2 regions of the Brevibacillus sp. NPDC058079 genome follow, and region 1 is predicted to be linked to the other one. Evidence: a T-box and tRNA genes for the amino acid it is inferred to sense, from the RefSeq annotation. Region 1 holds a T-box; the other holds one or more tRNA genes.
What was found. The T-box of region 1 lies ahead of ileS (isoleucine--tRNA ligase). A T-box ahead of a tRNA ligase gene usually reads a tRNA of that ligase, here a tRNA-Ile.
Positions count from the first base shown of each region.

Region 1 (15,713 bases):
CTAAAAACGGGAGCAAGCAAGTTAGAGGATTTGGGCTCAGAGCAGCATTTATTAGGGTATGGAAAAGACAAAACAGCGAAACCAAACACGCAAGACACACAAGACGTACAAGATGCTTTCAAGGAAGCGACCTTTACTTGGGATTACCAGCTAACCAAATTTGATGAAAAAATCAAAGTGAAAGTAGTCATTTCCGAAAAATGCTGGAAGCACATTTACGCTCGGCATAAGTTGGAATACTTTGCGGGCGATGTGCAGGCGATCAATACATTTTGGAAAGACGATCCACATGGAACAATTACTCAAGAGCTCCTAGAGCCCGAGATCAACCTCCTCATCGAGAGATCGAAACTCTCATTACGAGATTTGCAAGAGGGGGATACAGATGCGATAAACGAAACAGCACACCATTTGTTCTTCCAAGGAAATATAGAAGTGGTGGAGGAAGTACAAAACATCGCCGAACCTGTAGCGAACCCCCAACTAGGAAGTAAAAGTAAAAACAAAAAGAGGAATCAAAAAAAATCCCCCAAAACTGAAATCAAGTACCCCATTAAAAGCATCCACATCACATTGGAATCCGTGGCACCACAAAGCCCCGAGCTAGCCTACGCAGTTGAACCCACTCTTCTGCAAAATGAATATTACAATAAACGAGAGTTACAGAGACTATTTCCCCCGAAACAAGGAAGTGAGAGCGTCGAAGAGGAGTAACAATTGAAAAAGCTGAGTCGCTCTCATGCTTTTTTCCGTGCTCGCAATTTCGTACGAATGATCATCTCCGCCGTCATGACAAGTCCAATCATGGCGACATATACACCGATTGTGTAGCTGAGCTCATACGGCAATCCTACTACCTTCTCTACGATCAGCTTCACGAGATGAATCGCCATGTTGGTGAACAAGAAGACGAAACTCCGGACCATCCATTCCTTATGCTGCATGACTTGGCGCTTTTTAATTTTGACGAGTGCCGTAATGGTGATGGCCGGCCAGATGACGTTCAACAAGTGGAAGGGCCAACTCGCCACTTTTCCACCCGTTACATAAGGGGCCATAAATCCCGAGGTGACTACCACAACCAACACACTAAAAAGATAAACATAGCCTGTTACTTTATGTAGCTTGCGGTTCTCTGCGAGCAGCTTGTCCGAAAAGTTAGCCACTCCACAGACCAGGGCAATCAGAGCGAAAAACAAATGGACATACATCACCGTAAGCCAGATCGATGTGTTCATTCGCTCTTTGTTGTAATCAGACTTGTGACTGAGAAAGCCTTTCGCTTCTGGATCGATGATAAAGTTTTGCACGAGTGCATACGTGATCGCTATACAAGCGACGAAAATGACAATCGAATACGGTTTGATACGGTTCATCCTGTCACACAACCCTTTGTTCGATTTTTGAGACCGGACAGTTCGGTCTCTTTTGATTTTACATGAATGCCTTCTTTCGTACATGAGAGAAATGTTACAATAACTTGGACGAATATAGACCGTGTTGGACGAATGAAAGGACTATCGCGATGCGAAAAGGCGAAAAAACAAAGCTGCATATCATCCAGAAGTCAGCCGAGCTGTTTAATCAAAACGGTTATACAGGAACCTCCATGCAAGACATCATGGATGCCACGGGACTTACCAAAGGCGCCCTCTACAGAGGTTTTGCCAGTAAAGATGAAATAGCAATCGAGGCCTTCAAATATGCTGGTGAAGTATTGAATGAACATTTTGCGGCTGCGCTAGAAAAACAGGACACAGCCACTGCAAAACTCGTAGCCATGGCAAAGGTATATTCTGATGCGGTAAACAATCCCCCGCTCCAAGGCGGCTGCCCGCTTCTCAACACAGCCGTCGAAAGCGACCATTCGTTCCCTGTTCTTCGCGACTATGCCGTCGCCGCTTACCAAGGGACCATATCGTTCATGCAAGGGTTGCTGGAAGAAGGAATCTCCCAGGGAGAATTTCGTGCTGAAATGGACGCAGAAGCAGTCGCTTCGGTTATCTTCTCTTCCATTGAAGGAGCCATAATGGCAAGCAGACTCACCCGCGATAACAAGCATGTCCATTTTTCCATCAAGCATATAGAGCAGCTTTTACAGACATACGAGCCATAGCAAAAAGAAAAGAGCAGTCGCGCAGGATGTGATACCCCTGCCCAACTGCTCTATTTTCATGGACTGTTCCTGCTAAATTCTATTTGATGTAGTGTACTTTTTCATGTCCAAGCAATGCTTCCAGCACTTGCTGTACTTTCACGCCTGTCTCAAACGTAACCAGTCTAGCGTCCCCACCGTTAATGGCAATGGACAGCTCATCCAACAACAGGGAGAGACGGTCTTGCTGTGGAATTTCAGCCGGAACGAGCGCTTCGCCGTGTCCACCCACAAACAGATTGCTCCAGTTCACGACACTCAGCGTCCCTTGTGACCCGTACACGCGATAATCCAAATGCTCCTCATGCGCGATACCCGCCAAGCCATTGATCGTAACCGGGGTACCATCTGTCAGACGTAGGAAAGCCGATACACCTGTCTCGCATAGCGCAGGATCTGCTGGATAATCTACCTCTGAGCGTACTACATGCAAATCTCCGAAGAGCGCATAAGTCAGGTGAGTGAAATGAGGGAGCACTTCACGGATGAAGCCGCCTTGCTCACGACCAGCCAGCCAAGGTGTTTGCTGCCATGGACGCGGCCACTGGTGAAAATGCGTCAAGATATCAATGCGTCGGATATCTCCGATTTCTTCGAGTCTGCGGGAGAGCTCAGGAAAAACACCTTGATAGTAGAGCGGGAAGTTCATCGCATGGACAACCCCTGCGTCATTTGCTGCTTCCAACATTTCTTGCGCTTCTGTCAACGAATTAGCCAACGGCTTTTCGCAGAGCAAATGCTTTTTGTGCGCCAGTACATCCAGGGCAATGGCATGATGGAATTTGGGAGGAACCGCCAAATAGATGACGTCCAGCTCTACCTTTTTCAATAATTCCTTATAATCTGTGTACCAAGGCACATCGCCGGACTTTTGCGCGGCTTCCTGTGCTCTTTCCGCCGATACATCGCTCACTGCGGCTACTCGAAATTTTTCGTGGGTACGGATCGCGTCCATCATGCGCTCGCCCATGACGCCTGCGCCAATCACCCCAACGTTCCATTTCACTTGGTCCATCTGCATTTCCTCTCTTCCTGGTGAATGTTCGTCTTCGTGCCTCTACCCCTTTCTCCATTCATCTGAACATTCCTTCTGAATTGCTCAGATTGACAGCTGTTTCTGCGCTTCCTTTTTGTTTCGCTTCTTCTCCTTGTGAATCGCGACGACTGTATAGAGAGAGGGAACGACTATCAGCGTAAGTAACATCGAGAACAGCAAGCCAGAAATGATCGTAATGGCAAGCGGCTGAAATAGCACGCTTCCCGCAATTGCCATCGGTGACAAACCGGCTACTGCGGCAAATGTCGTTAGCAATATCGGGCGCAACCGTGCTTTCCCCGCCCCGATGACTGCTTCGTTGAGAGAGACGCCTTGATGCCTCGCTTCCTCGATGAATTCAATTAAGACAATCCCGTTTCGGACGACGATACCAGCCAATGCGATAAAGCCTGCCACGGTCATGAATCCAATCGGTGTCGATGTGATGAATAGTCCGATCAAGCTGCCCGCGATCGCGAGGTACACTGTACTCATCACTAAAGCAGGAATAGACAAGGAGTTAAACTGCAATACGATCAGCAAAAAGATAAGGAAGACTGCAACGACCGCAAGCACTCCCAAATCGAGCAAAACTTCCGATTCCTCTTCTGTTTCACCTGTTATGTTCCAAGCATACCCGTCTGGCAATTCCAATTGCTCCATTTTCGCTGTTATTTCGCTCATCACGTCAGCAGCCGTCCGATCTCGGACATCACTCGTGATCGTGACACTGCGGGACATATTGTAACGAGGAATGCTCTGCATCGATAAGTCCGGCTTCATTTCTGTTATTTGTGAAACCGGGATGAGCTGCCCACGAGCATTGGGAACGGTGAGCTGCGCGAAGGCTTGCTCTGTCGTCATTCCCGACTGATCGGCTACCAGCGTGATATCGATCAAATTTTTCCCATTATCAAATTGACCCATGGGAATGCCTTGGCTGATCAAACGCAACGTTCTCGTCAAATCCGCTTCATTGATCAGCTCCCTGTCCATCTTTTCTTGGTTCACATGGAATTGAAGGGAGTACTGTTCATTTCCGAGCGTGTCGTTGATGTTGTACGTTCCTTTGGTCTCCATGATGAGCTTCTTGATTTGCTCAGAAATTGCGTACAACTGCTGCAGATCATCCCCATACACCCGAATCCCTACCGGGTCACCGGAATACATAGCCGCCTTTACACTGTACGGAATGATGTTCGCTTCTGGAAACATCTGCTTAAACTGCTCCGACCACGGCGCAAGCACTTTTCGTGCATCCATTTTGTGATTGTCAAAGGTAACGATCAATTGCGCTACATTTTCACCTGTACCAACCGGCGGTGCTGAGGGCATCATCTGTGGCGCATTGCCGCCTACGAAAGACGAGACTTTTTGAATGTGTGCCTGATTCGCAATCCATTCGGAAACCCCCAGGACAATCCGATCTGTTTCCTGTAAATTACCACCAACCGGCGTCGTTATATTCACGACCATCTGTGGCCTGTCATCATCAGGAAAAAGCTGAACAGGGATGACTGCAACGAGTCCGTAGATGGCGGTCGCAATCAGTACGCCGCTCACTCCTGTTTTCAGCGGATTTTTCAACATCGACCTCATGACACGATCGCCATACCAATTCGTCAGTGCATCGATTTGTCTGCCTAATAAACCTGCTGGCTTACGATAATCTGTTTCTGCTTTGCTCCGTTTCTTGTTCCTTCGCTCGTTCCATTCCCGGTAAATCGGAATGATCGTAAGCGACATGAACATCGAGGCGGCCATCGTAAAAATGATAATGAGCGGTACCGGAAAAATAAACTGACCTGCATCACCAGGCAGAAACATGATCGGCCCAAACGCAGAGATGGTAGCAAGGGTAGCGGTGACGATGGAGATGGCGACTTCCTTCGTCCCAGATACAGCAGCCGTGTAAGGATCTTCTCCCAAAACAGACAGTCTGCGCTCGATGTTGTCATTAACCACCACTGCGTCGTCTACTAAAATTCCGAGAACAATGATGAGCCCGAATACGGTCATTTGATTGAGCGTAATGCCAAAGAAGGGCAGGAGCACCATCCCAGCTGCTAAAGAGATAGGGATCGCCAATGCAACCATCAAGGATGTCGTCACATTCAATCCAAGGATGCAAATAAATAGTACCGCTATGATCGCAATGATCATTTCTAGATACAGTTCGGAAAAAATACTGTCGATTCGATCCACTTGTAAAAATACGGGCTCTTTTTTCGCCCACGCTGGGAGATTCTTTTCCAACGCTGCAAGCTTCGCATTTACTGCTTTTTGCACCGCTGGAACATCGCTTCCCAGCTCAGCATTGATGCTAATCGTCGCAGCAGGCTTCCCGTTGTAATACGTTCGATACTCCAACCGTTTGGTACTGTCGGAAATAGTGGCAATATCCTTCAAATAGACGGGCATTCCTTCCTGCGTACGTGTCACAACTACCTTCTCAAACGTCGCCACTTCATAGCTTACCGGTAATGTGAGCTGATATTTTCGCGTATCAATGTTGACGTCACCTAGGGGCGTTGTTTCGTTTTTCGTTTGCACAGCATTCATGACTTGCGCCCAGGAAATGCCGTATTGTTGCAGCTTCTGGGGATCGACAGCGATTTTTACTTCCTGCTCCGGCAATCCCTGGATCGAAACATCGGAAACACCCGGCACGGTTCGAAGTTGATCCTTCCACAGATCGAGCATATCGCGCAATTGGAGGATTTCTTCAAAAGAGTTAGCAGTGATTTGAAAAGTTTGAATGAAAGTACGGCTCATGTCATCATTGATGATAGGCTGCTCTGCTTCATCCGGTAAATCGGCCTCGGCATCCTTTACTTTTTTCCGTACATCTTCAAACACCGTTTTCGGTTCAACGTCATTCTCTGTTCGCACGCTAATAATGGATACACCGGAACGGGACTCCGAACTAATGGATTTGATACCTTGTACTTCGTTGATTTTTTCTTCCAGCTTCTTCGTGACAGTCTGTTCCACCTTTTCCGGAGTCGCTCCCGGATACACGGTGGTGATGGTGGCCATGCTGACGATAATGTCTGGTTGCTCTTGCTTCGGAAGCGTAACCGCGATGAACATACCAATCAGCACGAGCATCGCAAAGAAAACGAGGGTGATTTTGCGCTTGTTGATGAAAAACTCGATCATGGCTGATTGCCTCCTTTTACGGTGACAGAGTCCCCACCAAGCAAACGATCAGCACCTTTCGTAATCAACATGTCCCCTGCTTGTAAGCCAGCAGTAATTTCCAAATGATTGTCAACATACTGACCAATCGTGACAGGGGTCTTAACCGCTTCATCAGCCGCTAGCAAGAAAACGTAAGGCTCAGAACCTCGGCTAAAAACGGTTTTGGCAGGGACAAAAATGCCTTTCTTTTGAGACAAGGTACGCTTTGCGCTGATGACTTGCCCTGCAAACCAATCTTTTTTGGCGTTATCAATGGCGACTTCCACGCTTATCGTACCCGTCTGCTCGTTCGTCGCTGGATAAATCGTCGTCACCTTTCCGATTCTTTTGTCCTCATACAAACGAATCTCGACCTCATCGCCTACCTTCCACGATGAGATATCCTTGTCAGGTACAGGCAAAACGGTTTTCAACTGTTGGATGTTGCCGATTCGATAGACAGGCGCCCCTGGACTTGCGAGTTGCCCAACATCAGCCAATTTCGCTAGTATGGTTCCTTGTATAGGCGCTTTCACTTCCGTTTTTGCCAAAGTAGCTGCAGCCTGATCACGGGAGACCATCGCCCCTTGGTAGCTGGCATTTGTCGCACTGATATCTTCAGTCCGAGCGCCTTCGATCACCAGCGAATACGTCTCTTGCGCTTGTGCATAATCTTTATCGGCTAGTTCAAAAGCATGCTTGGCATTTTCATATTCGGTTTCGGAGATCGCCCCATTTTTATAGAGCTGCTCCATGCGCTGATAATCCTTCTGTGCTTGTTCTCGTGAGATTTTCTTCGCGTCGACTGCTACTTTTGCTTGTTGAACTTCTTGTTCCCGCGCCCCGTTTTTTACTTTGGAAAGTTCGGCGCTGGCACCATGCATCTCAGCGTTTGCCAATGCCAGCTGGAGAGAGTAGTCTGTGGTAGTGAGTCGGGCCAGCACTTCTCCCTTTTTGACAATGTCGCCTTCTTTGTAAGGCAACGACTTGATTTCCCCGGCTACTTCGAACGAAACAGTCGTCTCTTCGATAGGGGCAAGTGTCCCTGACAGTTCACTGGTCGATTGGAAGCTTTTCAGCTCAATCGGCTCCACTTCCACGATTCTGGCCTCGGCTTGGCCTTCGCTTTCCGTTGTCTTCGTCATTTGATTGCAAGCCGTGCCCATGACTGCTAGGGAGATGATCAGCAACATTCCAACCGCTTTTCTTACCGTCTTATTCACGTATACCTCACTCCTATTTGCTTCGTTCTCTTTCTTTATGTAAAATACACCATCGGAATGAACGTTCATTCCGCATTATTCAAAAAAAGGATCAGAATTAATGAATTCTGACCGCATCCCAGCAAGCTTCCTCTACGCCTGCAAGCAATTCCGGGGTTTCTTCGATTTCGCCAGCCTTGATGCACTTGTTCAATGCGATGAATGCCCCGTCAATAATCGCAATCAATGCATCCGCTGGCAACGGACGGATGACCTTATTTTTTTGTCCCCGCTCGATGAATTCGCATAAAAAAGCTCGTAGCCTCATGTATGCTTCGCGGCTGACTTGGTCCAGGTAGTGACCGTTTGTATGGGAATCCAGAAACAACAAGCCGTTCAAATTCTTTTTGGAGTAAAGAATTGTCTGCTTTGCAATATGCCGAAATTGCTCACGTAAGTCGTCAGATGTACGAGGATACCCATCTTGGAGTGTCTCAAGAAGTTCCCCTACACATTCTTGAAACAATGTATTGACGAGCGCTTCTTTGTTTTCAAAATAACGATAGATGGTACCGGCACCGACCCCTGCTTTTTCGGAAATCATCGGAACGGTCGTCCCATCAAAACCGCGATCTACAAACAAAACGAGCGCTGCATCCAAGATTAATTCGCGCTTGGTTTCTGACAAGTTCATGACTCCTTTCTTCTGCGGAATGAATTTTCATTCTGGTAGGAATTATAGTATACGCTTTACTGGAGTGTCAAATGGCACGTGACCCAGAGATATTACATGCTTGAAGAAAACAGCTAGGGATCTGATGTACCAACCTTGTTCCCTAGCATTTTATTTATCCAACTGCTTTGTTACCCAATGTGCAAACCAAATGTTTTTTCTCCGAACGAAACGGTCTCCATATCTGCTGCTTTCGCAAACGACACATCCGAAACAAGTACACTCTCACGCAAAACATGATCAAAACGCTCCAATGCTGCTCGTAGCTCATCGTCCACATCCAGTGTGAGCTGGACACGTTTATCGATGGGCAGATCCAGCTTTTTGCGGGCATCCTGAATGACACGGATGACTTCACGAACCAAGCCTTCTTGCTCAAGCTCTTCTGTGAGTGTCGTATTCAAGGCCACGTGGAGCTGATAGCCGGATGCAGAAGCGAAGCCTTGCTTCCCTTGCTTTTCCACGAGTAGCTCATCTAGTGTAAGCCGCGCGCTCTCGCCTGCGACCTCTACATCCAGGTAGCCATTGTCCACCGCTTTCTGTGCATCGGCTGCGTTCAATTCTTTTAGATACCCTTGGATTGGCCCAACGTGCTTGCCGTATTTTTTCCCAGCTACCTTCAGGTTGAGCTTGAAATGATACGTCACGAAGCTGCTGTCGCTTTGCTCCACCCGAATGTTTTTCACATTGATCTCGTCTTGGATAATGCCAGCAAATCGCTCGAGGTTAAATGGCAGCTCCATCGATACGATCAGCTCGGACAGAGGCTGTCTGGTCTTGAGTCCAGTTTCGTTGCGGACATTTCTCGCCAGCTCCACGATGTGTCGAGCCGTTTCCATGTCCCGCTCAAGGGTTGCGTCGATTGCTTCTGTGTTCACCTTCGGATAGTCAGTCAAATGAACACTGCCTTCTCCACCCAAATTACCATACATATCTTCTGCGATCAGCGGTGCGTATGGTGCGATCATCTTCGCCAGCGTCAGCAACATTTCCCGCAGGGTCTGGTAAGCAGATACTTTGTCAGGAGTCATCCCGCTGCTCCAGAAACGATCCCGCGAACGACGGATGTACCAGTTGCTCAGCTCGTCGACGAACGCTTCGATATGCCCAGCCGGATTCATGAAATCGTAGGTTTCCAGACCTTTTTCCACGTGCTGTAAGGTGGTATTCAAGCGGGATAGTATCCAACGATCCAATTCGTTCACAGGCGGTTGTGGCAGATGCTCTTCTGGCTTGAATGCATCGATCAAGGCGTATAACGAATAAAAAGCATGGGTGTTATGGATCGTATCGATCACTTTGTACTTCGCCTCGGCGACGATCCGCTTGGAGAACCGCTTGCTGCTCCACGGCGCACTGTCAGACAAGAGTGCCCACCGGAACGCATCTGCACCGAACTCCTCGATTACCTCCCACGGATCGATCCCGTTTCCTTTGCTTTTGGACATCTTCTGACCGTGTTCATCCAAAACGTGACCGGTAGAGATGACCGCCTTGTAAGGCGCTTTTCCGTTATACAAAGTTGAAACTGCCAATAAGCTGAAGAACCAGCCCCGCGTCTGATCGATTCCTTCCGAAATGATGTCGGCAGGGTACTGCTCCTGAAATACCTTTTCGTCGCCGAATGGATGATGGTACTGAGCAAACGGCATCGAACCACTGTCGAACCACACATCAATGACCTCAGGGGTCCGCTCCATCGTACCGCCGCAAGAGCAACGCAGCTTCACCTCATCCACAAACGGCTTGTGCAGCTCCAGATTCTCATCGAGTGGCGCCACAGACTTCTCACGCAACTCTTTTACACTGCCTGGCGCATATTCGCAGCCACAATCCTGACAAAGCCATAAATTGAGCGGCGTCCCCCAATACCGATTGCGGCTGATATTCCAGTCTACGAGCTCTTCGAGGAATTTCCCGAAGCGCCCTTCGCGCAAATGGCCTGGATACCATTCGATCTTGCTGTTGTTTTCGATCAGCTGATCCTTGATCGCTGTCGTTTTGATGAACCAGCTCTCCATCGCGTAGTAGAGCAGTGGCGATTTGCAGCGCCAGCAGAACGGATAGCTATGCTCGTAACGCTCCTTGGAAAACAACAGTCCGCGATGAGACAGATCCTTTACGATATCGACGTCGCAATCCTTTACGAAGCGACCCGCGAAATCTGAGATTTGATCGGTATAGCGGCCAGCCAAATTCACGACGTTCACGAAATCAAGTCCATGCTGACGTGTCGTACGATAGTCATCCTCCCCGTGCGCTGGCGCAGTATGCACGATGCCCGTTCCGCTCGTATCACTGACATAGTCCGCATCGACGACGATATGTCCATGGTTTACCTTGATATAGCCAAAAGGCGGCTCATACGGAGTACCGACGAATTCTGCTCCTTTGTGCGTGGACAAAACCTCGTAGTCTTCCTTGAACACTTTCTCCGCGAGATTTTTTGCTACGACGTACACTTCATCCTTGTGCTTCACCCGCACGTAATCGAGCTCTTTGTTAACAACCAAAGCCACGTTTGCTCGAAGTGTCCATGGTGTCGTCGTCCACGCGAGAAAGATGTCCTCGTTTGTCTTGCTTTTGAATTTGACGGTCGCACTTAAGTCCTTCACGTCTTCATAGCCTTGCGCCACTTCATGGGAGCTGAGCGTCGTCTGGCAATCCGGGCAATACGGACTGACACGATGTCCTTTGTACAGCAGTTCTTTCTTATGAATTTCAGAAAGGATGTGCCAGACGCTTTCGATGTAATCGTTGGTCAAGGTGACATATGGATGCTCCATATCTGTCCAGTAAGCAATGCCTTCCGTTAACTCGCGCCATTGCTTTTCGTACTCAAATACGCTGTTTTTGCACTCCTCGACGAACTTGGCCACTCCGTAGTTTTCGATCTCCTGCTTGCCGGAAATGCCGAGTCGTTTCTCCACCCCAAGCTCTACCGGGAGACCATGTGTATCCCAGCCTGCTTTGCGGACGACACGGTAACCGGACATCGTTTTGTAACGTCCGATGAAATCCTTGATGACCCGTCCAAGCACGTGACCGATATGCGGCTGTCCATTTGCAGTCGGAGGTCCTTCATAAAAGACGAAATTAGGCTTTCCCAGCCGATTGTCCATCGACTTGCGGAATGTGTCGTCTTCCCTCCACTGATCCAGAATGCGTAACTCTCGTGTCCTTGCTTTTTCTTTTACGTCTACTTTCCTCATCATGTACACTCCTTCTTCTGTAGTTTGCGTAGAAGTGTAGGTTCATAGAACGCAAAAAAATCCCGCCCCCTAAGGGACGAGATTTGATCTCGCGATACCACCCTTGTTCCGAAATCTTCATGCAAGCATGTCATTTCGGCACCTCTACTACGTACCATCATACGCGTCCCTTGTAACGGTGGGATTCCGGGTCAGCTTACTCCAGATGCTTCAGCTTTCCTTCTCGGAGAGGATTTTCGGCTAAGTCTTGAACGTTGGCTTTCAGCACAAGGGCCAACTCTCTGGGGAACAAGGGGATTAGCTTACTCTTTCTCGTCAATGAATTTGTTGGTGTTATTGTTGTTACTTTACTTTTTACACTGGTTTCTAAAAACTGTCAAGGGTTAGGCCACGACGCGCTTCACGCTGCGACGGCTTTCCACCTGCGACAAGAACAAGCTGAGAACCAGGATAATCGCGCCGAACAAATACGGTGCGTTCAAATGAACCCCGTACAGCGTACCTGCCACTGCTGGGCCAAAAATATTCCCCAGACTCATGTAGGCATTGTTCATCCCTGCTACGAAGCCTTGTTCATCCCCTGCTCGCTTGGAGATCAGCGTGTTGATCGCTGGACGCATAATCGACGTCAGGGTAAAGAAGATAACCGTCATAATCAGCATATACCAGAAGTTACCGGACAAGAGCATCATCACCATCGATACAGCAGACAAGAAGAACGTCACATTAATGAGCTTCTTCTCGCCAAAACGAGTAATGAGCTTACCGATCAGCGCTGCCTGCACAATCGTACCGGCAAGTGCTCCCACTGTGATAATAATGGAAATATCACGCGGAGTATAAGCGAACTTCGCATCGACGAACAGCGGGAAGATAACTTCAAAGTTCGCCAAACCAAACGTCATCGTAAAGACCAGCACCAGCATGATGAAGTACGACGATTGAAATGACTTGCCGAGTTGTGCGAAGATGTTTTCCTGCTTCTCTTTGGCGTTTCGTGCCGCGAGCTGCTTTTCCTTAGGAAGTGATTCTGACAAGAAAAAGATGGAACCAAGTGTGGCTACCGCACCAACTGCCGCGGAAATATAGAACGGCATACGCAAGCCAAGCTCTGCCAAAAATCCGCCAATACCAGGCCCGATAACAAAGCCGAGCGACATGGCAGCTCCGAGCATCCCCAGTCCTTTTCCACGTTTATCCTCTGTCGTAATGTCAGCTACATACGCCAGCATGGACGGAATCATCGCTGCTGCCCCGATCCCGCCGATCAGACGAGAAAGATAGAGCACCCAAGTTTGTTCAGCCAAGGCAAAGACCAGATTGGAGATCGTAAACAGGACGAGTCCCATTACAATCATGATTTTTCGCCCGTACTTATCCGACCATTCCCCCGCAATCGGAGAAAAAAGAAATTGGGTCACACCAAAGGCCGCCACCAAGTATCCAGCCGTCTCCCCACCCGCGCCGAACTCTTTGAGAAACTCGGGCAAAATCGGAATAATCAAGCCAATTCCCAGCATGGCGATAAACATGTTGATCATCAGGAAGAGAATCGGTCGCTGACTATTCTCTTGTGCATTCATATTCATTTATCCAGTCCTATCCTTATAGATTTTTCTCTTTAGCCTTGCAGCTTCGCTTTCACACTTTCAATCACCGTGCGCCAAATGGCAGGGTCTGTTGAAATCTGTTGCTTGAAGTTGCGGTATAGCTCCTTTTGCTTTTCCTCAAAATCAGGAGCGTCTGCAGCCGGCAATCCTGCACGGGCAGTCGTAATCATTTCCTGCACTTCTGGAGAACGCGGTCCCCAAACTCTGGCCTCGTAGCCATCCTGGTCGAGGAAAATAAAGATCGGGATCGCACGTGCTGTGCCATTGGTCAGGTATTGATCCATGAGCTCCAGATTTTCGTCACGGATGAGAAAGCGCAATTCGATGTTGCTTTCCTCGGCAATTCGCTGAATGACAGGAACGCACAAGGAAGCATCCCCACACCAGTCTGCGGTCAGCACGACCCCTTTCCAATTGCGCTGGGAAAGATCCTTCCAGACAACCAGATCCTCGTCAGTAAATGTGAGCTGATCGTATACGCGGGACACCTCTTCTTTGTTGACGTTCATGCTTTCTTTGTACGCAGCAAAGCTCATTCCTTTTTCAAACCAACTGTTATGATTCACGTTAGACATACTCCGTACTCCTCCTGTATATTGAAAAATTATTGCTCCCAAATAGCAGAAGTTCCCAAGCGATTGCGAATGGAAGAGCTTCTTGTTTTGCGGGCTTCTTTCCCTGACGTCTGTTTCATGGTGCTTGCCCTGGCAGTCAGGTCCATAAACCACTCTCTATCTTTGGTTGCGAGGGCGAGGTCGATCAGATCATGCATATGCTCTTCATCATCAAAAGAGCCTACCGGAATGCGTTCCATCCACTGTCTTGGAATCACCACCTGCTTGCCGATCGTCTCTTCGTTGTCGCATTGAACCACATAAACTTTCGCGGTACCTCGCAATGAATCATCTGTTTCGACGAAGCCTTGAACTAACTCGCCGAATTTGGTTTTGCCTAATATCCATTCTCCGACTTCCAATAACTCATCTCGATTCATTCCCGTGCACCTCCTAATTGTAACGGAAATTATTACAGTTTCCATGTTAAAAATTTGTATGGTTACTGTTGCGAATTCTCCTGACATCCTTGACGGACTTTATCTAATACAGTCTGGATCGTGATTTGTTCCAAATACTTTGTAAAGTACATCTCTGCTTCGGTAAAAATCTGATCCATGACTCCGTGCATATTCGCAGAAACCTGACACGCTTCTTGCGGATCTCCCGAACACCAGTGCGGCTTCAGTGTACCATTCGAGATCGAACGATATATCTCGGCCAAGGTGACCTCATTCGGGTCGCACGCAAGTATATAACCGCCGCCAATTCCCTCTTTGGTCTTCACAAACCCGTTCTTACGCAGAATGCTCATGATTTTGCGAATTCTGGCAGGATTCGTACATACATTTTTTGCGATGAGCTCACTGCTTGCCATATGCTCTGGGATATGAGCCAACAAAGCCAAGCTGTGAACAGCTATGGTAAATTCACTATTCACGTCACAGACGGCCTCCTTGCGAAGAGTACTGTAATAATAATTCGTACAGTTACGAATGTCAACAATTGTGTGGGGGCAAACTTTTTAAAAAGCCGGAGGATTTCAATCTGCGGTGGTCGGGGGGAAGCGAAGGCACATGTTTTCCAGTCGCCTTTTTCCTCACTACGTTCGGGCGGTCTCCTTCCAAACATGTACCTTCGCTTTTCGGACAACAGTTGCTTCTGCGGGGCATTTTTAAATAAGTTTTTTTATAAAAAGGATTTCATCGCGGATGGGGATGCCGTTATCTGCGATGAGGGGGATTTCTGGTTTGATTTGGCGGGCCTTGTCCACGGCATTGATGTACAGCTCGTGAAGCTGATAACCTCTTTTTTGGTAAAAGCCCATGGCGTGCAGGTTATCGTTGGTGGTGACGAGCTTCATGCGGTGACAGCCTTTTTCTTTGGCGGTCTGCTCTACTTGATTGAGAAGTGCGGTCCCGATTCCTTTGTTTTCGATCACGCTATCCAAGGAAATGATTTCACATTCCTGATCTCCGAGTACATAGCAAATAAATCCGTTGATTGCACCCTCTTCACCCTTTACTGCGTAGCCGTCCAGCGCATCGCATTGGAAGACGCCACTGGAGATGACCATTTGTGGACTTCCCCAGTGTTTGATGAAAAATTCAGTGATGACGTTTTTGTCCAGATCGCTTGTTGAAATCATCTGCATAGCATTCACCTCTCCAAAATGATAAAAAAAGCCCTCGCTTTTGAGTCAGCAAGGGCTCCACATCATTATGACCGCACATCCAGCAGTACTTTTCCCGTGCTCGCCCTGCTCTCGACCAACGCATGGGCGCTCGCTGCGTCTTCCAATGTAAAATGCTTGCCGATCTTGATGTCGAGCTGGCCATTCGCCAAATACTCCAAGACTTGCTTGGCTGTATCCTGCAACAAGTGTGGACGCAGCTTGCGTGTCGTACCAAAGCTGAAGCCTAATACAGAGCGGCAGCTGGCATGCAGGTCGATCGTCTTGATCTGACCGATTTCGCCGCTGGCATTGCCGAAATGGACGAGTCGACCGTACCATGCGAGGCATTCGAG
Region 1 is NZ_JBHVSO010000003.1:451,817-467,529, forward strand. It holds gene ACFVS2_RS12260 (hypothetical protein) at 1-714, shown strand, start outside; gene ACFVS2_RS12265 (DUF2306 domain-containing protein) at 738-1,376, opposite strand; gene ACFVS2_RS12270 (TetR/AcrR family transcriptional regulator) at 1,526-2,116, shown strand; gene ACFVS2_RS12275 (Gfo/Idh/MocA family protein) at 2,196-3,170, opposite strand; gene ACFVS2_RS12280 (efflux RND transporter permease subunit) at 3,255-6,353, opposite strand; gene ACFVS2_RS12285 (efflux RND transporter periplasmic adaptor subunit) at 6,350-7,597, opposite strand; gene ACFVS2_RS12290 (TetR/AcrR family transcriptional regulator) at 7,695-8,270, opposite strand; gene ileS (isoleucine--tRNA ligase) at 8,441-11,521, opposite strand; T-box leader at 11,591-11,849, opposite strand; gene ACFVS2_RS12300 (MFS transporter) at 11,905-13,110, opposite strand; gene ACFVS2_RS12305 (thioredoxin family protein) at 13,143-13,706, opposite strand; gene ACFVS2_RS12310 (IDEAL domain-containing protein) at 13,736-14,125, opposite strand; gene ACFVS2_RS12315 (RrF2 family transcriptional regulator) at 14,188-14,625, opposite strand; gene ACFVS2_RS12320 (GNAT family N-acetyltransferase) at 14,860-15,339, opposite strand; gene ACFVS2_RS12325 (quinone oxidoreductase family protein) at 15,405-15,713, opposite strand, start outside.

Region 2 (15,713 bases), on a different contig from region 1:
TGTTTCTCTGTTAATTCTCCTACTTGTTTTTCTAACACCATACTTTTTGTCACGTATTGCATTTGTCTGATAACTCCAAGAAAATTCAACTCAAGTTGGTGTTGCACTACTTCAAGTCGCTTTCCTTGTCGTTTTTTATTCTTTTGGACAGTTTGCACATATACAGTATCTGCGAAATCGATTCCAAACACTTTGCTCAGTACCGTTTTGCTCAGGTTGGAATAGCGAATACCGTTTTTTTCTAACAAAATAGCTCGTTCTTCGGCTTTCTGAGCAATTTCCTCAAAGGAGTGAACAATGTAAAAGCTCACCATATTTCCAAGCCCTCTTTGTTCTGTAATTCTCGCTGACTCTTTTAAAAACAATGGATGTAGCTCATTAGATGGAGCTTTTTCTATGAAGCCCAAAGACGCAAATAGGTTCAACAACTTCACAACTTTCGAAGATGTGTAAATACCTAAGAAATTCGCAATATGGGAGTTCGAAGCGAAAAACAAGTTTTGACCGTGATAGGAATACTCTTTTTTGTGGATATGGAGCGTTCCCAACGCATTCATTGATTCTAACAACGGAATAAATTCTTTTAAATACCGATGCAATCCTGGATACCGCTGTTCATTTTGAAGCTCAGACTTGATGAATTGATAATTCCGAAGGTATTTTTCTTTTTGTTCTTTTTTCCAAACCTCCTCCATAAATCGAATCGAATAGATCTCCAAGACCTTATCTATAGCTTCCATCGTCGAAATTCCATACATGATCTCAACCAGGTCAAGAAAATCAAAACTGACTACTTCTCCACCTTTCTTTTTAGAGAAATAGCGATAATGACCACTCTTATTCTGACTAATCCAAGCGTAATTTCCAAAGATAAACTTACAAGGAAAATAAGTATTCAGAGGGATAGATGGTATCATGCATTCACCAATGGGGAGTTGAGATAAGAACCCAAATAGTTCATCGTAGGATTCAACTTTCACCACTCCACCCATGTGCTTACGGAGCAATTTGAAATCAAACTGGCTTGAATACGTTTTATTTTCACTCTGAACCAAACGCATTTTTTCTGTTGGATATACTCTACGGACAATATGTGGTTGGATCTTCTTTTTCTTATGATCCTTACGCTCATAGTCCTTCATTGTCATATAATAGAATAATCCTGTTGTATCCAAAATGTCCGACAACGCATGCATTCCTTTACACCCTCCTTCCCTGACTTTAGTCAATTTGTTTATTATCGTTGTCTATAGTCCACGAATTCATTATAGCATAGCTTTTTTAATTCTCCAATCACTTCGTTATCAAAAAACACGCACTATTTGTTTGGCGATATTCTATGAGAACAGAAATACACCCCTTATATTTAACAAGGAGTGCATGCAGTCTGAAAAAGAATAGAAGGTAATTCTAATTAAGAATTAGTGAAGTTTATGCATGTCATAAATTCTTAGTCTGGAATCTTTACGAGATTCAACTCGAAAGATTCTAACAGCCACCTAATAGGATAGAAACTTGACTAATTCTCAAGATTACGTATTGATGCTATATTATAGTCACAAATTTCTGCTTCATAACAAAGAGACAGAGGAATTTAGATCCCCTGTCTCTTTTGCATTTGGCTATTCTTTTATGCGTTTTACCAAGATGTCTTGTAAACGATTTATTTGCAATACGTTCTTATTATTCACCATCCGAATTAACTTCACTGATAAGGACAAGTTCGCCATTACCCATATGAATGACACTGGAATCTGGAATCTCATCAAGTTCCAGGATTTCCTTGATTTCTTCCAGTGAAGTGAAACCAGCGGCTTGACTGGTTAGATCATAGTAAGTTATTTCGTACACAACTTCGTCTTCGGTTGAGCCAAATTGATTAATGTATACACATTCATCTACCAATAGGATTACTCGATCATTAGGAATCTCATCAATTCTCAGAACCTTTTTAATTTCGTCGAGAGAATGATATCCACATGTATTACTCGATTCCTGATAATAAGAGATTTCAAATTCTTTGTTCAAAGACGATTCTCCTCTCAACCCCTTTTCGACGTGGAGGGGTTTGATTTAAACCCCCACGTCGGGGTGAAAGTTATTCTTTTATTCAGTTATCACACAAGATGTCTCACTAAAAGAACGAGTGTGATTACTCTGTATTCTATCCTGCCATCTTTTGAACTTGCTGCCTTTGCTTTAGTGTCCATGTGTTACCAACATAAAGCTTTGGATTGAAGTCTTGTGTATAGAAAAGATCGTCGATTTGATATAAACCTTTCTCCGAGACATAAACCAGCCAATCTGGATTCTCATTGCACACCGCATAATAACCGTGACGAAGACAACCCGCCAAATTATCAGTTAAGATCGCCATTCGAAGAGTTCCATTTGGTTGAACGTACTGATCCTCTGGAACAATGAAGCATGCATCGTTCTCTAAATAATAAGCTGCATCGGACTCTGTAATTTTCTCTGCATCAATATATAGGACAGCTTCTCCATCAGGAACTACCCTGCAAACCAATCCTGTTCGAAAACGAACAATATCACCAACTTTTGCATTATGTTGTACAAAATGCTTAACATCCAACTGATTGCCAAGTTCGAAAATTTGAAAAGGCAATGAATCCAATTGATTACCCTTCTTCTTGTAATCCTCTATCTGCTGTATTACTTCCAATTTAGAATCAACTATCTCAGCTTTATTAAGGTCTGTGCGAACTATAACAAACCGTGCCATGCAGCATCCACCTTTCTACTATTTGAGTTATAAACCTGGAACAATTCCGACTTTAGATAAGCAAGCATTACATATTGCCATAGCAGGTGTTTCTCCGTGAGCAAAACCTTGCAGAACACCTCGATCATCTACACGAGAAATCTGCCAAGCCCATACTTGGGTATATGTTCCCTTCATATAGTGAAGGGCATATCCCTCTTCAAATAAACCAATAGCTGTAGCTGCTTCCATCGCATGATCTAAGGACAGAGATGGCTCAAAGGCGCGAACACCCCCGAAATCCTCTGTAAGACCAATTGAATTTTCAGCATCAACTATCCGATCTCTCATGTTTAATACATGAGTAGCGATTTGTTTATCAATCACAACTTTACGCATTTCTATCCTCCTAAAAGAAACGGTATTCCAACGCGGATAAATAGACTCGTTTCATTTCTTTGTCAACATTAGCCATTTGATTAAATGGTGATGTGGGAACACCTAACATCTCTACTCCATTGAATAGATTGTTTGCCAATCTAATCATGATTTTTTCCCCTTGAGAGAAATTAGCATGGTTCACGCCGTCAGGATTGAGATACCCACCTTGAAAATTAACAAGAATTTCAAGTCTGTCTTTCAAATTTGGTAATGCCGTCAAGACATACAGCGCAACTTGAAGTGGTCTATTTCCTGTTGATGCTTTTGCCTTTTTTAAGGAATAGATAAATGTTTCTTCGTGTTGCTTACTAATAAAAATTAATGCCATATAAAAGCACCCCTTTAATATAAAATTCCCTCTATCTTATGCAGTTGGTTCTTGAGAAATAAAAAGCAAAAAAGTGGTGAACTCGTTAGATTGGCTTCTATAAAACAAAAACAGGGAACTCACTTAATAGAGTAAGCTCCCTGTTTTTTCATCGATAAAACTTAACGGCATGAATGGTGGCAATGCGATTTTCCCTAACAGATAAGATGGTTCTTCTTGTTTACCATCTGTTTTACCTTCTTCTACTTTTACATAGATACGTACCTCATTAGCTCGTATCTCTTGCCGAACAAATGTGATTTTCTTATGAGGAGATTCAACTCCTAATGAAAGTAAGACCACCTCATCTTTTTGAAAAACACCACGTTCGTCTATCATGTCTTTTGCAAATTCTCGATGATCCCTCTTTAGATCCTTTAGGTCAACGGGAGCGAACTTACCTATTTTCACAGGCGGCAAATCCATACCATAGACGCCTTCAATAACATGAACCTGACTCTTCTTGTCATACGTATGCGCTGGAGAATTTGCTTGTAAATAAGGAATTCCCCCAAACGCCAATGCGATGATCCCAACAATGGTTACAAGATAGACAATCAGTCTTTTACTCATAGTAGATCTTATGAATTATCGCAGGATTCCTTTTTGTCGAGCCAATTGCTCCCAACCAGGATACTCATTCATTAAGCGAGCGTACAATTCTTCATCTGAGATGACATTAATATCATTAAGTTTGAAGAAGTTCGCATTATCAATCACACGACCAGTAAGATCATCAAGTTTTTGCAAGAATTCGAATCGTTCATGACCAATACCAATGAACTGCCAGAAAATGCCGTAACGTGATGCTTCCTGCATCATTTCTGTCGTATTTCTTTTGTCATCATTATTTCCATCTGTAATAAAAATGACAAATGTTGGGAGATGCGACGGTTCTTCCACAACATACTTTTGAAAAACATCCTGCATGACGGGTGCATAACTCGTTGTTCCCCATAATTGATTCTCTCGTTTCCCCATGATTTCGCGATCTACATATTGATAAAAATCACGTTCAGAAATTGATTCCAGTCGTTTATATCCATCATCAAAGAGCCATACATCCAACTCTCCGTTATCATCAAGACGAAGTGCTACTGGAAGCAGTCTTTCAAGAACAGATTGAACCGTACCGTCTTTAAATTGAGGACGCATAGAACCTGACATATCCATTACGACGGCAACCCTTGCTCGACTACTAATAGCACCGCTTTTTTGAAGAACGAGAGTGAATGTTTCTTTTCGAAGATTAAGCGTTTGTACCGCCTGTTCCTTAGTCAAATGGAGGGTATTTCCGAAACCTTGTTGTGATGAATTTGAAAAACCTTGATTTCCTTGATTATTGCCTCCACCAAACATTTTTTTCAAAAAGCTCATTTATTTTGTCCCCTTTCGGCATCTTGCCTAATCAAATTGGTTTCTTTACAGACAACAATACACTTAACATTGTTTATAGTCAATTGTTTTTAAGTAAAACCACCTTTTCATTCATAGATATTCATTTTGATAGTTAAAGCATCGAAATTGATTTTCACTCTTGAATGATGTTTGGTTAGCAACTGAAAGGAAACGTACATATCAATTGAACTCCCCATCGCATTTAATGCGATATTCGCAAACAAAAGAAATGGCATCGATATTAATGGAAACATAAGTAGAAACCCACTTGTCAATATCACCAACGGTGATAAAAGGATCACAAGCATTTCCCATCGCTTGTAATATACTTTTTCGTTTACTTGATGAATTACAACCGCTCCTACAGATTTTTCACGGCTTACCTTAATCCGTGCCTTACCTCTTCCGAATAAGAGAAAGAATCCAACATGAATGTACTCATGTATAACAAAAGATAAGAGCATTGTCGGAATGATTAGCAGAACCTCCCATATTTTATCTTTCTGCAAATACTCCGGAATGTCTAAACCTAAAAGAATCATCGATAACCAGCACACCAGAAACGTCCCTATTCCGCCAACAACTATCCCAGTTGAAATACTGGCATTTCCTCTATGGATTTCCCCAATTTTATTCAACTCTCACTACCTCCTTACCATTTATTATGTAAAAAGAGCTTCCCCAAAACGGAGAAGCTAACAGTCACATTTGTTCATACGTTTGTTTCACTTATTGGGGGAAATAAGCAAAACGATAATCGATCAAATTAAATCTCTATTCTTTGTGGGGGAACGAAGAATATCGACTTGATCGATAACAATACTCTTGTCTTCCTGTGTTTTTACTATCGGGGGATAATAAAACACAAAAATATGAGCTGGTTTCTACTGAATATGAGGGATACTCAGCGTTTTACAAAACAAGTGTTTGTGCATGCATGCAAACACCTTGTATGTTACGCTTCCAGCCAATGCTTTATAACACAGAATGCTGTCTAAAACAAAGAGAAGCCCTTCTCATATGTCGATAAAAGACTTCTCTTTTCCCCATTATCATTAACAACAAAAAATGAGATAGTAGAGATCTAACCAACCATTCTTCTTTTACTCTACAGGTTGAAACAATTCCACTTTCAAGAACGTGTATTGACCACACAATCTTTGAAGCTCGTTATCATGTTCTTTCATATGTTCTTGATATTGGTCAAAAGTGAATCGTGCTTTTTGGGCATTCATAAATACTGTCAGCGTTTTCTTGTAAACATTAATAAATACAACCAGGCTCTCTGCTCCTTGAAGATAATTGTCTACTCTTGTAGAGTCTTCAAATTTCATTCGTTTTTCATCCTCACGAAGACTTTCCAAGTTTTCAATAATTTCATTTTTCAATAATTCTAAGCTGGATAAACGTTCTAATAGAAGTTGTACCATGTTTTCTCCTCCTTTCTTGATAAAAACAAGTTTTCAATTAAATGAAACTAATAAATGATATGTACCCACCATATAATTGACAACGTAACTCTGGTCGAATGACTTAGGATGGAAGAAAGGAAGGTTATCGATATGGAAATTAAACGGAATAAAGTCTTATTTATCACTCATGAACAAAAATTCAATTTGTTGAGTATAGCCACAGCAAAAAAAATCTCTGCTCTTATTCATGGAGAATTATCTCTTTTTTATGTTGCAAATACCCCTATTCATGACCAAATTAGCCAAATATCAAGTATTCAAGAGAGCATGTCCGAAGGAATCGGATCAGTTTTTTATGTTCATGAAAACACTTTCGAAACTCAAATGATTCAAGCGCTACAAGAACAGCAGTACCCGTTCATACTTAGTGAGCAATATAGTATAACAAAAACGAATCTATCGAAATTCCTTCAAGAACAGGAGAAGCATACAACGTATCAACAGATACTTCTTCCTGGTGATCATATTCTTTTCGCAAATGAACGAATCTGTACAGAGGTATTCGCATGACGATTGAAACTGGGAAAGGGACGTATAGACATCAATAGCCAATGCGTCCCTTTTTGTGTTATGGCAATTCCATTCAAACGCTCTAAAAGATCCTCATTTTACTCAAGTTTGTTCCAATGGTATTTCTGGTTCAATCGGAGCTACATTCAAATCTTGCATTGCACCAAGTACCTGCATATGTGGTACTATTTCGTTTCACAGGAAGAGCTTTTACTTTAGCAACTGCGCGATTGAGATTCTACAATGAGGCTGTTATTACGCAAAATAAAAAAGGACACCACTATGTTTATAGTATGTGTCCCTTTTCTATCAAATTGAAACGAATCTCCCTACATATATTCAATTCGATTTTCTGTTAAAAAGGCTTTTAAATCCGAGAACTTTACCAAGATACCGTATCCCGATTCATTTCGGTGTCCAATCGTTACACCAATAATTTTCCCTTCCTGATTGAATGCAGGCCCTCCACTGTAACCAGGATATGGTTTGCAAGTTGTGATAATTCGGTAGTTTTCACTTAGAATATTGTCTTTATCAAAGCCAAGCCATATCAGTTTTGATAATGAGCTTATACTTCCTGAAACCTCATGAAATTCTTCTTTACGTTCAAAATTATTACCAACCATATTTATTTCTGTATCAAGAGAAACGTGATCAGCAATTTCAAAGTAAACATGATTTACTACGGTTGTTTTTAAAACAGCAAGATCTCTCTTTTTATCCACAGCAACAAGATCTGCTTTCATAAGGACTCTATTAGTTCCATCTTCGACTTGAAATTCTACATCTTCTTCAATATTGTGCTCTGCGGTAATGATGTACCCATTTTTTATAAAAAAACCAGTACCTGCAAAGCCTAAGTATTTAACTCCATACGAAGAAATATAGTTTTTGTAAATCCGTACCGTTTTGCTGATATGAGGTTTGTCAATGTTAACCTCCAGTTGTTCACCATCTACATACATTTTAAAAACATTAGATTTGTTTGGAATACCGTATACTTCAACGGTCTTGTCGCTTTTCGTATCCACTTCTTGCGCTACTGCTTCTGTTGCTGGTACAAACAAGAACAACACCAATACCATAGCAAGAGTAAACGAAACTATTCTTTTCATCTAATATTCCCCCTATTAAACTGATTTCATTTCTGACAAAAACAGTCACCTTGTTTGTTTAAAAGTTGAAATATTCTATGCAATATATATCTGATTCATTATTTTTTTAACAGTCTTTTTCATCTACAAACATCTTGGAATTCTGATAACAAAACACACCTGATACCTTTCATTTACCCTCTGGATGATATGATCAAACTAAAAAGAATCGGCAGAATTTCTACCGATCCTCCTTTGTTACAACACAAGTTTCTCAACCTCTGAAACTTGACCAGATTTCCCTTCAATGATGTTTTTCACCAATCCAAGGAGCCGATCAGAATACCCCGCTACTTGGACAACAGAACGGTCTTTGGAGATCGTGATACCATTCGGACAAAGTTTCCATACAATCAGCTTCGCTCCTTCTGGCTTATTTGTTCCGATCCAACGTCTCTCCAGATTATCCGCCTGCTCATTATCTGTGATTAGGATAACGTACTTCTGTCCTTTGTAAACATTCATCAATTGCTCAAAGTATGTTCCATAACCAACATCCGTCCTTGCAATCTTACGAGCCATATCAAACACATCCTCTTGCTTAGCAAGGTCAACAGGCTTGATATAGGTCGCGATAGCATGTACATCGGTTTTAGCGTGTGACTTCTTGAGCATGGCTCCAAAAATCGTTGAAACATCACTCGCAAACAAAGAACCAGTGTCCGTTACTGAGTTACTCTGCATAGAACCTGATGTATCAATACCTACCAACAAACTAAGGGAATTATCAATCTCAAACGTTTGTTGTGCTACTTTACGAAGAATGTTACCAATGGCTCGCTTAAACTCTGGCGTAACTACCATTTTTTCTGCATTGAGCAATGCAAATGGTAACATATTGGACTTACGGTACATTTCAACATCCTCTATTTTCTGAACAACCGTCTCGATGAGATCTTGAGGAATGTCTGTTTCCACAACTTGTATTTGGGCAAAGCGCATTTGTTTTCCATTTTTTTGAATCACTTTGTCGACCCTTCCAAAATTATCTGCATTCGTTCTCAATGCAAATACTCTCTCTAATGCCACAAGGTTTAAAATTAATGCTGAATAATTCAAACCTTTATACATTGCCGAATACAGACTCCTTTTTTGAATGTGATCCAAGTTTGCCGTAGCGTGTTTCAGCTCCTCCAGTTGCAAGCGGTTTGCTTCAATGAGGGCAAATACCGTGTCATTAAGCGTCCCTTGCTCCATGAACTCAATGACTTCTTTAAGAGCTTTAGCTCGGGAGACGGTTAGTTTACCTTTTGAGATATACTCCATATAGCACTGAAATTCTTCAGGAGCTTCTTTGCTATTTGGACGAGTCACCTTAATGATTTCATCAAGTTTCCCCTTATTGCGAGAAACTTGATATTCATTGAGGTGCTCTTTCAGCCAATCATTCACGACTTTTTTGACTCCACGACCAAGACCTTGACGAATTCCGCCTTTACGTGCGATCTCTATGAAGTCATGAAGCATCTTAGGATTACGGATGATTCGTGAGAACGCCTTTTTAAAAAGGGCTTTGTCCTCCAGTGTAGACAAATATACCAACCAGATCGTTGGGACAAGTTTCAAACTGTTTATGTTGTTTCCGTAGACAGCCGCTTTCGTTGCAAATTCAGGACATTCACGCAACGCCTTCTCGAAAAGGCTTTTCCCGTTTTTCAATACTTCCGCTTGCGTTTGATAAAAGTTTCCGTTTAATAGACCAAGCGAGAAGAATTCTACCAATTGTTCTTTAAAAGACAATAGGTAGGCAACTCCACCTTCATGAGTCGTTGTTTTCATTCCTGTCATTTCTTGTACTTTATTGATTGCTACCATAGGATCATCCTCCTCGAAATTTTGATTTGCCTCATGATCAGATGAACTGATTATGTTGGCTATGTAGCATGAAAGTTAAAACTGTAAGCCTGAATCTGGTTATGTTAACAACTCCATTAGAGTTGTATATGTATTAAAAGAGAAAACAAAAAGAGAAGCATTAACTTCTCCTTTCACTTCTATTCATTAAGCAAGAACATACAAGGAAAAGGGGAAAAGACAGCATGCCTTTCGGCGTTCACTATACCCAATAATGTAATGTAGTCTTTTCAGCACCTCGTATGCTGACTCTGCTTAATTGCTCAAGTAGGGAAAAGGATGTTAAGACAACGGTTGTTCGGCACAATTGCCGAACGGTCAATGTTTTCACCAAATTGAAATAGTTTGTAATGTAGTCTTAACTGCACCCCACAAAGCAGGATTCTATTCGATTGCATTGCTTATAGTCATATTGTAATTCATCTTTTGACTATTGTCAATTTTTTTAAATATCTACAATTGCTTGCTTTAGAAGACTTTTATTCGCAGGGAAAATAGTGTAAGACATAGGTTCGCCAAGGTTGGCGAATAGCATGTTTTCATTATTTTGGATACGATTTTGGATACGAAGCAATGTAGTCTTACTGGCACCCCGCAAATTGTATTGAGAATGTTAATATAGATTTGAGTTTCTCTTTTATTCCCAGTTACCCATATTTTTCTCGACATTCTCCTATTATTGATCCGTCTTTTTTGGTATTTCCGTCAGATCTTTTACTTTTCCATCTTCAATGAAGAAGAGATACTCACCTTTATTAGTTGTCACCTGATACCTATCTAATAATTTATTCCACCCAAAAGAGATGACTGTTTCTTGTTTTGGAGCGAAGTAGGTATTCAAGATTTCTTGATTATCCTCTTGATTTTTAAGATGGATGACATTGCTGATTACAAACATCAATAGAGCAAGCATTAATCAAAAGAGAATCACTGTACTGGGACAACCCTTTTCCTTTTTTTCTAATTCTTCAGTTTCAATCAAATCGGTTTTGCTCAATTCTAACGCCCTTTCCATCTGCAAAATTCATTTCAACTTTAACTGCCACTAAAAAAATCTCATATAAAAAAGCAGATTAATTTCACTCTTGAACAACAAATCTTCGGTGAAACTTCTCTGCTTCATTTTCAAAATAGTGGATCCTACAGGGTTCGAACCTGTGACCATGCGGTTATGAGCCGCCCGCTCCACCAACTGAGCTAAGGATCCAGAATATATAGAACTACTATTTTCAGTTTTTTACCTGATGGTATTAACGAATGTGAATCGTAAAACGGGAATCACAGAATCGCATTTCAAACATCATGTAGAAAAAGTTTACTCTAAGACTCCCAAGGGGTTCCCCAACCTGATCCACAGTCAGGCGTGTTTGACCATTCCACCCAACGCCATATTAAAATGGGCAGGTTTTCCTACCTTCTGGGAGATAATTGTCGTATAGATATCTCTGTTCATCATTTTGTAAGTTTCTTTGTTAAAAATACAAGTCGTCAAACCGCATGGTTGCTATCTCCACCTTAGTAGCAGTAGGAACGTATTGGTTAAGCGTACTGTGTAAACAGTAGGCACCAATATTCGCACTGTCTTTTCATGCAGAGGGGTGAACGCTAACTCCGACTTGCTTGGGACTTCGCGGTACATACAACCATGTGCCGTGAGCTGTATGGTTTTCGCCAAGACCTATCCCAAGTTTTTTCCCACATTCTACTCTCCAAAATAGGCACATTTCACATTTAAGGAGCAGGGAGCGGTATGTAAAGGCTTTGAACTCGTAAGTTACCAAAGCCTGTATGATTGGCATTAGGCTCCATTAGCTTCTAATGCCTGTTCACTTCTTATGTCATCTTCATCCCCACCAATGAAGTGTTTCCATGAAGTCTCAACACATACACTTGCTATGTAGTGTGTTCTTGCGGAGAATGTCACTATCGACACTCATCCACCTTCCTCACGGAGAATCCCTGGAACCAATCCCGAAGCAAGGGAGATTAGCTCAACTAACCAAGAATGATCGACTGCTTTAGGCTTTTAGAGTCCCAAAAGTACGATCTATTCGTTTGATTCCTCATCCTGATCCCCGCATTTACAACCAATTTTGGGAGAGATCAGATGAACACTTGATTCTGGAAATCGAATTTCTTCTGTATCTTATAAAACTATGGTTCTTGGAGGTTGTGAACTTAGCGCCTTATTCATTAAATACGAAAATGACTCTGCCACTTAAAATCTCCTCTCTATGTTTGTATCTAAGTGGATCCTACAGGGTTCGAACCTGTGACCACGCGGTTATGAGCCGCACACTCTCCCTTCTGAGCTAAGGATCCAGAATTTATGGAATACCCGATGAGATTTGAACCTCCGAAGTCATAACTGCCAACAGATTTTCAGTCTTCCTTATTCAACTGACATCGATACAGGTGTATATACGCAAGCAAAAATATTATACATCTAATCTTGAGACAATATTACTATGATTATTGACTATTGTCAATATACTTTATATATTTTACTCGCTACAGTCTTGTTCTATGTAACAAAAGGGGAAAACTCCCTTTTGTAAAGTAACGTTCTTATCTTCTAAACAACATGCCGCATGTAGTTTGACCCGCTCCTACTGACCAAAGAATAAACAAATCTCTCTCCTTGATCAGTTCATTATCAATAGCATGATGCAAAGCAAATAGTGGACTACTTGTTCCTGTGTATCCATAACGATCTCCGACATAAACAAACTTCTCCAATTTTTCATCAAGTAATTGGCTAAATAATTGACCTGCTTTTACACTTACTTGAGAAATGAAGTATCTTTGGACATCGTTTTTCGTGTATCCATGTGTAGATAACAAGTTTTCCATTAGAATCTTTGAATCTGGTGCAAGACGAAGAGATTGATAACCTGAAATCATTGCGATCATTCGATCTTCCATGGATGTTCCTGCTTGAAATGCCTTAGACAAACCACATCCTGGCAAACGCATATCCTCCACTCCAACAGAATCTGTATGGTAGGCAGAATCGATAAATCCTCGATTCATCACATCTGTTCGTTCAAGCAAAACGGCACATGCGCCATCACCAAATACACCGCGATTGATTTCATCTGTTTTTTTGGCGTACTGACTCATTTGTTCTGAACCAACCACAATTGCACGTTTGATTTTTGGATTACTTTGCATAGTGCGAATGACTTGTTCGATTGCAACAACCATCCCTACACAGTTTGCATTCATGTCATACACGGTACATTCGGGCTTCCCTTGAATCGCTTTGTGTATGAAAGCAGCATTGGCAGGGATGATATACTCTGGTGTTCCCGATGAGAATACAATGGTGTCAATTTCCCTCCCCTTTATTCGTTCTTTCTCTAAAAGCTTTTTCGTTGCTTGAATTGCCATACTTACCGATGTTTCTGCGCCCTGCTTATCCAGATATCGATCTTTTCTACCTATGGCATCTAAAAAATAACCGATATCTTTCCCATACTCCTTAAACTCCTCTACTAACTCTTCGTTGTTTACTTTATGCTCAGGATGATAAATCGCTGTGCTTTTAATTATGACTGACAATACTACTGCCCCTTTCTCTATGATGATTTCCGACATAATAAAAAACCGCCGATTTCTCAACGGTTCTCCTAATAATCGTTTTCTATTATAGAATTTAGGCGTTTATGATATTCGTCATTTCCTCTTCGGTGTTGACAAACTTACCTGTGAAATTTGACTGACACCGTTCAAAAATTGGCAATATCTCTGGTTTAAACGTCGAGAGTTTTCTGCAATCAATAACAATTGACCATTCCGAGACTTGTATATTCTTCAACTTTAATTCTAACCCATCTACTGCTTTTTCAGTCGCTTCTGGCTCCGCAAAACCCTCTAAATTGATGCGATAGATTTTGGTTGCTTGATTTACATTAAAGGTTCCTTTCATGTTGCCGAATTCAACAAACATGTATAAGGATCGTTTTAAATATTATTGCTTATAGTCATTTTTTCAATTATATTTGCTTATAGTATTATGTACTGATAATAAACCAGGAGTTGAAAAACATGATTTCAATTAACGGCACAACACTTACATTCAATACCTTTCCAAATGCTGAAACGTTAGTTGATGGAAAGCAGATTTTGAGTTTAATTCAAACTGGAGAAGAAAATATCGTTGTTTTTAAGTATGAAGACGATACCGATCTTATGAAGTTATTTTTTGTCAAACGTTTTTTGGATGATTGTAAAGCAAAAGCATCTCTTCTCATTACTTACATGCCATACAGCCGAATGGATCGGAAGGAAGGCGATTCAGTTTTTACCTTGAAATATATTGCTTCCTTCATTAACGATCTGGCATTTGAATCTGTTCGGGTGATTGAACCTCATTCAGATGTCACACCTGCTTTAATTGATCGATGCATTCCAGAATACCCCACGCTAAACTTGCTCACTAAAGCAATGGAAATTGTTGGATTTGACAAAGAAAGAGATTACCTCTTTTTCCCTGATGCTGGTGCTCAGAAGCGATACGGAAAAGTAAGTGGAGTGAAACAACTCGTTGGCTACAAGGAAAGAGACTTCCAAAGTGGTCATATCAAACAGTTGCAAGTAGTTGGTAATGTAGAGAAACCGGGCTTTAAAGTAATCATTGTTGACGATTTATGCTCCAAGGGAGGTACTTTTATGCTAAGTGGCACCGAGCTACGAAAAATTGGTGCTTCCGAAGTGCATTTGCTTGTTACTCATTGCGAAAAGACCATCTTTAAAGGTGATCTCTTGAATACAGATGTCATCAACACTATTATCACAACCGATACCATCTTAGATGGAAATACGCATGATAAAATGATTGTTTTCAAAGCTTTTAACAATTAATCATTCTGACGATCCATATATTCAAAAAGCAAACAAACAATTAAAAAGGAGATGTCATTTTATGACTACCATTATGCCAGTCATTAACAACCCAAAATTCCAGCCTCAATATACTTATAACTATAATCCTTTATTGCTTTGCGACTTTTACAAGATCGCTCATCGCGTTCAGTATCCAAAGGGAACACAAAAAGTGTATTCCACTTGGATTCCAAGATCGAGCCGCTTGAATAGCATCAATAAGGTTGTAGCATTTGGTATTCAATCTTTTGCAAAAGAATACCTGATCGACTATTTCAACGTGATGTTCTTTGATCGTCCGAAAGAAGAAGTTGTCTATGGGTATAAAGAATTTATCTACTTCACTTTGATTAATCCTGGAAATATCGCAAACTTGTCGGAAGATTTATTGGAACAAGGCGTTCAGGATGTGGATTCCGATCACATTGCAGCTCTTCACGATCTTGGATATGTGCCATTGAAAATCAAAGCAGTGAAGGAAGGAACGCTTGTTCCGATCAAAGTTCCAGTAATGACCGTAGTGAATACAATTGATGAATTCTTTTGGGTTACGAATTACTTTGAAACCCTGTTCTCCAATGAGAACTGGTTGCCGATCACCGATGCCACCATTGCTTTTGAATACTTGAAGGTATTCATGAAGTATGCTGACCTCACATGTGATGACAGAAGCGCTGTTCCGTTTCAAGGACATGACTTCTCCATGCGTGGAATGGCATCCTTGGGCGCGACAATGGCTGGTGGAGCTGGGCATTTGCTATCCTTCTTAGGAACAGACACGATTCCTGCGATTATGCACCTCATTCGCTTCTACAATGCGAATATCCGAAAAGAGATTGTCGGAACATCCGTAAATGCGACCGAACACAGCGTTATGTGCGCAAACGGAAGAGATGAAAAAGCTGTTA
Region 2 is NZ_JBHVSO010000007.1:357,814-373,526, reverse strand. It holds gene ACFVS2_RS22235 (hypothetical protein) at 1-1,196, opposite strand, end outside; gene ACFVS2_RS22230 (hypothetical protein) at 1,684-2,028, opposite strand; gene ACFVS2_RS22225 (hypothetical protein) at 2,165-2,743, opposite strand; gene ACFVS2_RS22220 (BC1872 family protein) at 2,771-3,121, opposite strand; gene ACFVS2_RS22215 (DUF6075 family protein) at 3,132-3,491, opposite strand; gene ACFVS2_RS22210 (hypothetical protein) at 3,615-4,103, opposite strand; gene ACFVS2_RS22205 (vWA domain-containing protein) at 4,119-4,907, opposite strand; gene ACFVS2_RS22200 (DUF3267 domain-containing protein) at 5,015-5,566, opposite strand; gene ACFVS2_RS22195 (hypothetical protein) at 6,032-6,358, opposite strand; gene ACFVS2_RS22190 (hypothetical protein) at 6,491-6,910, shown strand; gene ACFVS2_RS22185 (S1 family peptidase) at 7,240-8,025, opposite strand; gene ACFVS2_RS22180 (RNA-binding protein) at 8,263-9,879, opposite strand; tRNA gene ACFVS2_RS22175 (tRNA-Ile) at 11,053-11,125, opposite strand; tRNA gene ACFVS2_RS22170 (tRNA-Met) at 12,168-12,240, opposite strand; gene ACFVS2_RS22165 (ketoacyl-ACP synthase III) at 12,487-13,542, opposite strand; gene ACFVS2_RS22160 (hypothetical protein) at 13,577-13,870, opposite strand; gene ACFVS2_RS22155 (ribose-phosphate pyrophosphokinase) at 13,969-14,784, shown strand; gene ACFVS2_RS22150 (nicotinate phosphoribosyltransferase) at 14,759-15,713, shown strand, end outside.
Region 2: it has a tRNA-Ile gene. The T-box ahead of ileS (isoleucine--tRNA ligase) is inferred to sense a tRNA for this amino acid. The anticodon was not compared.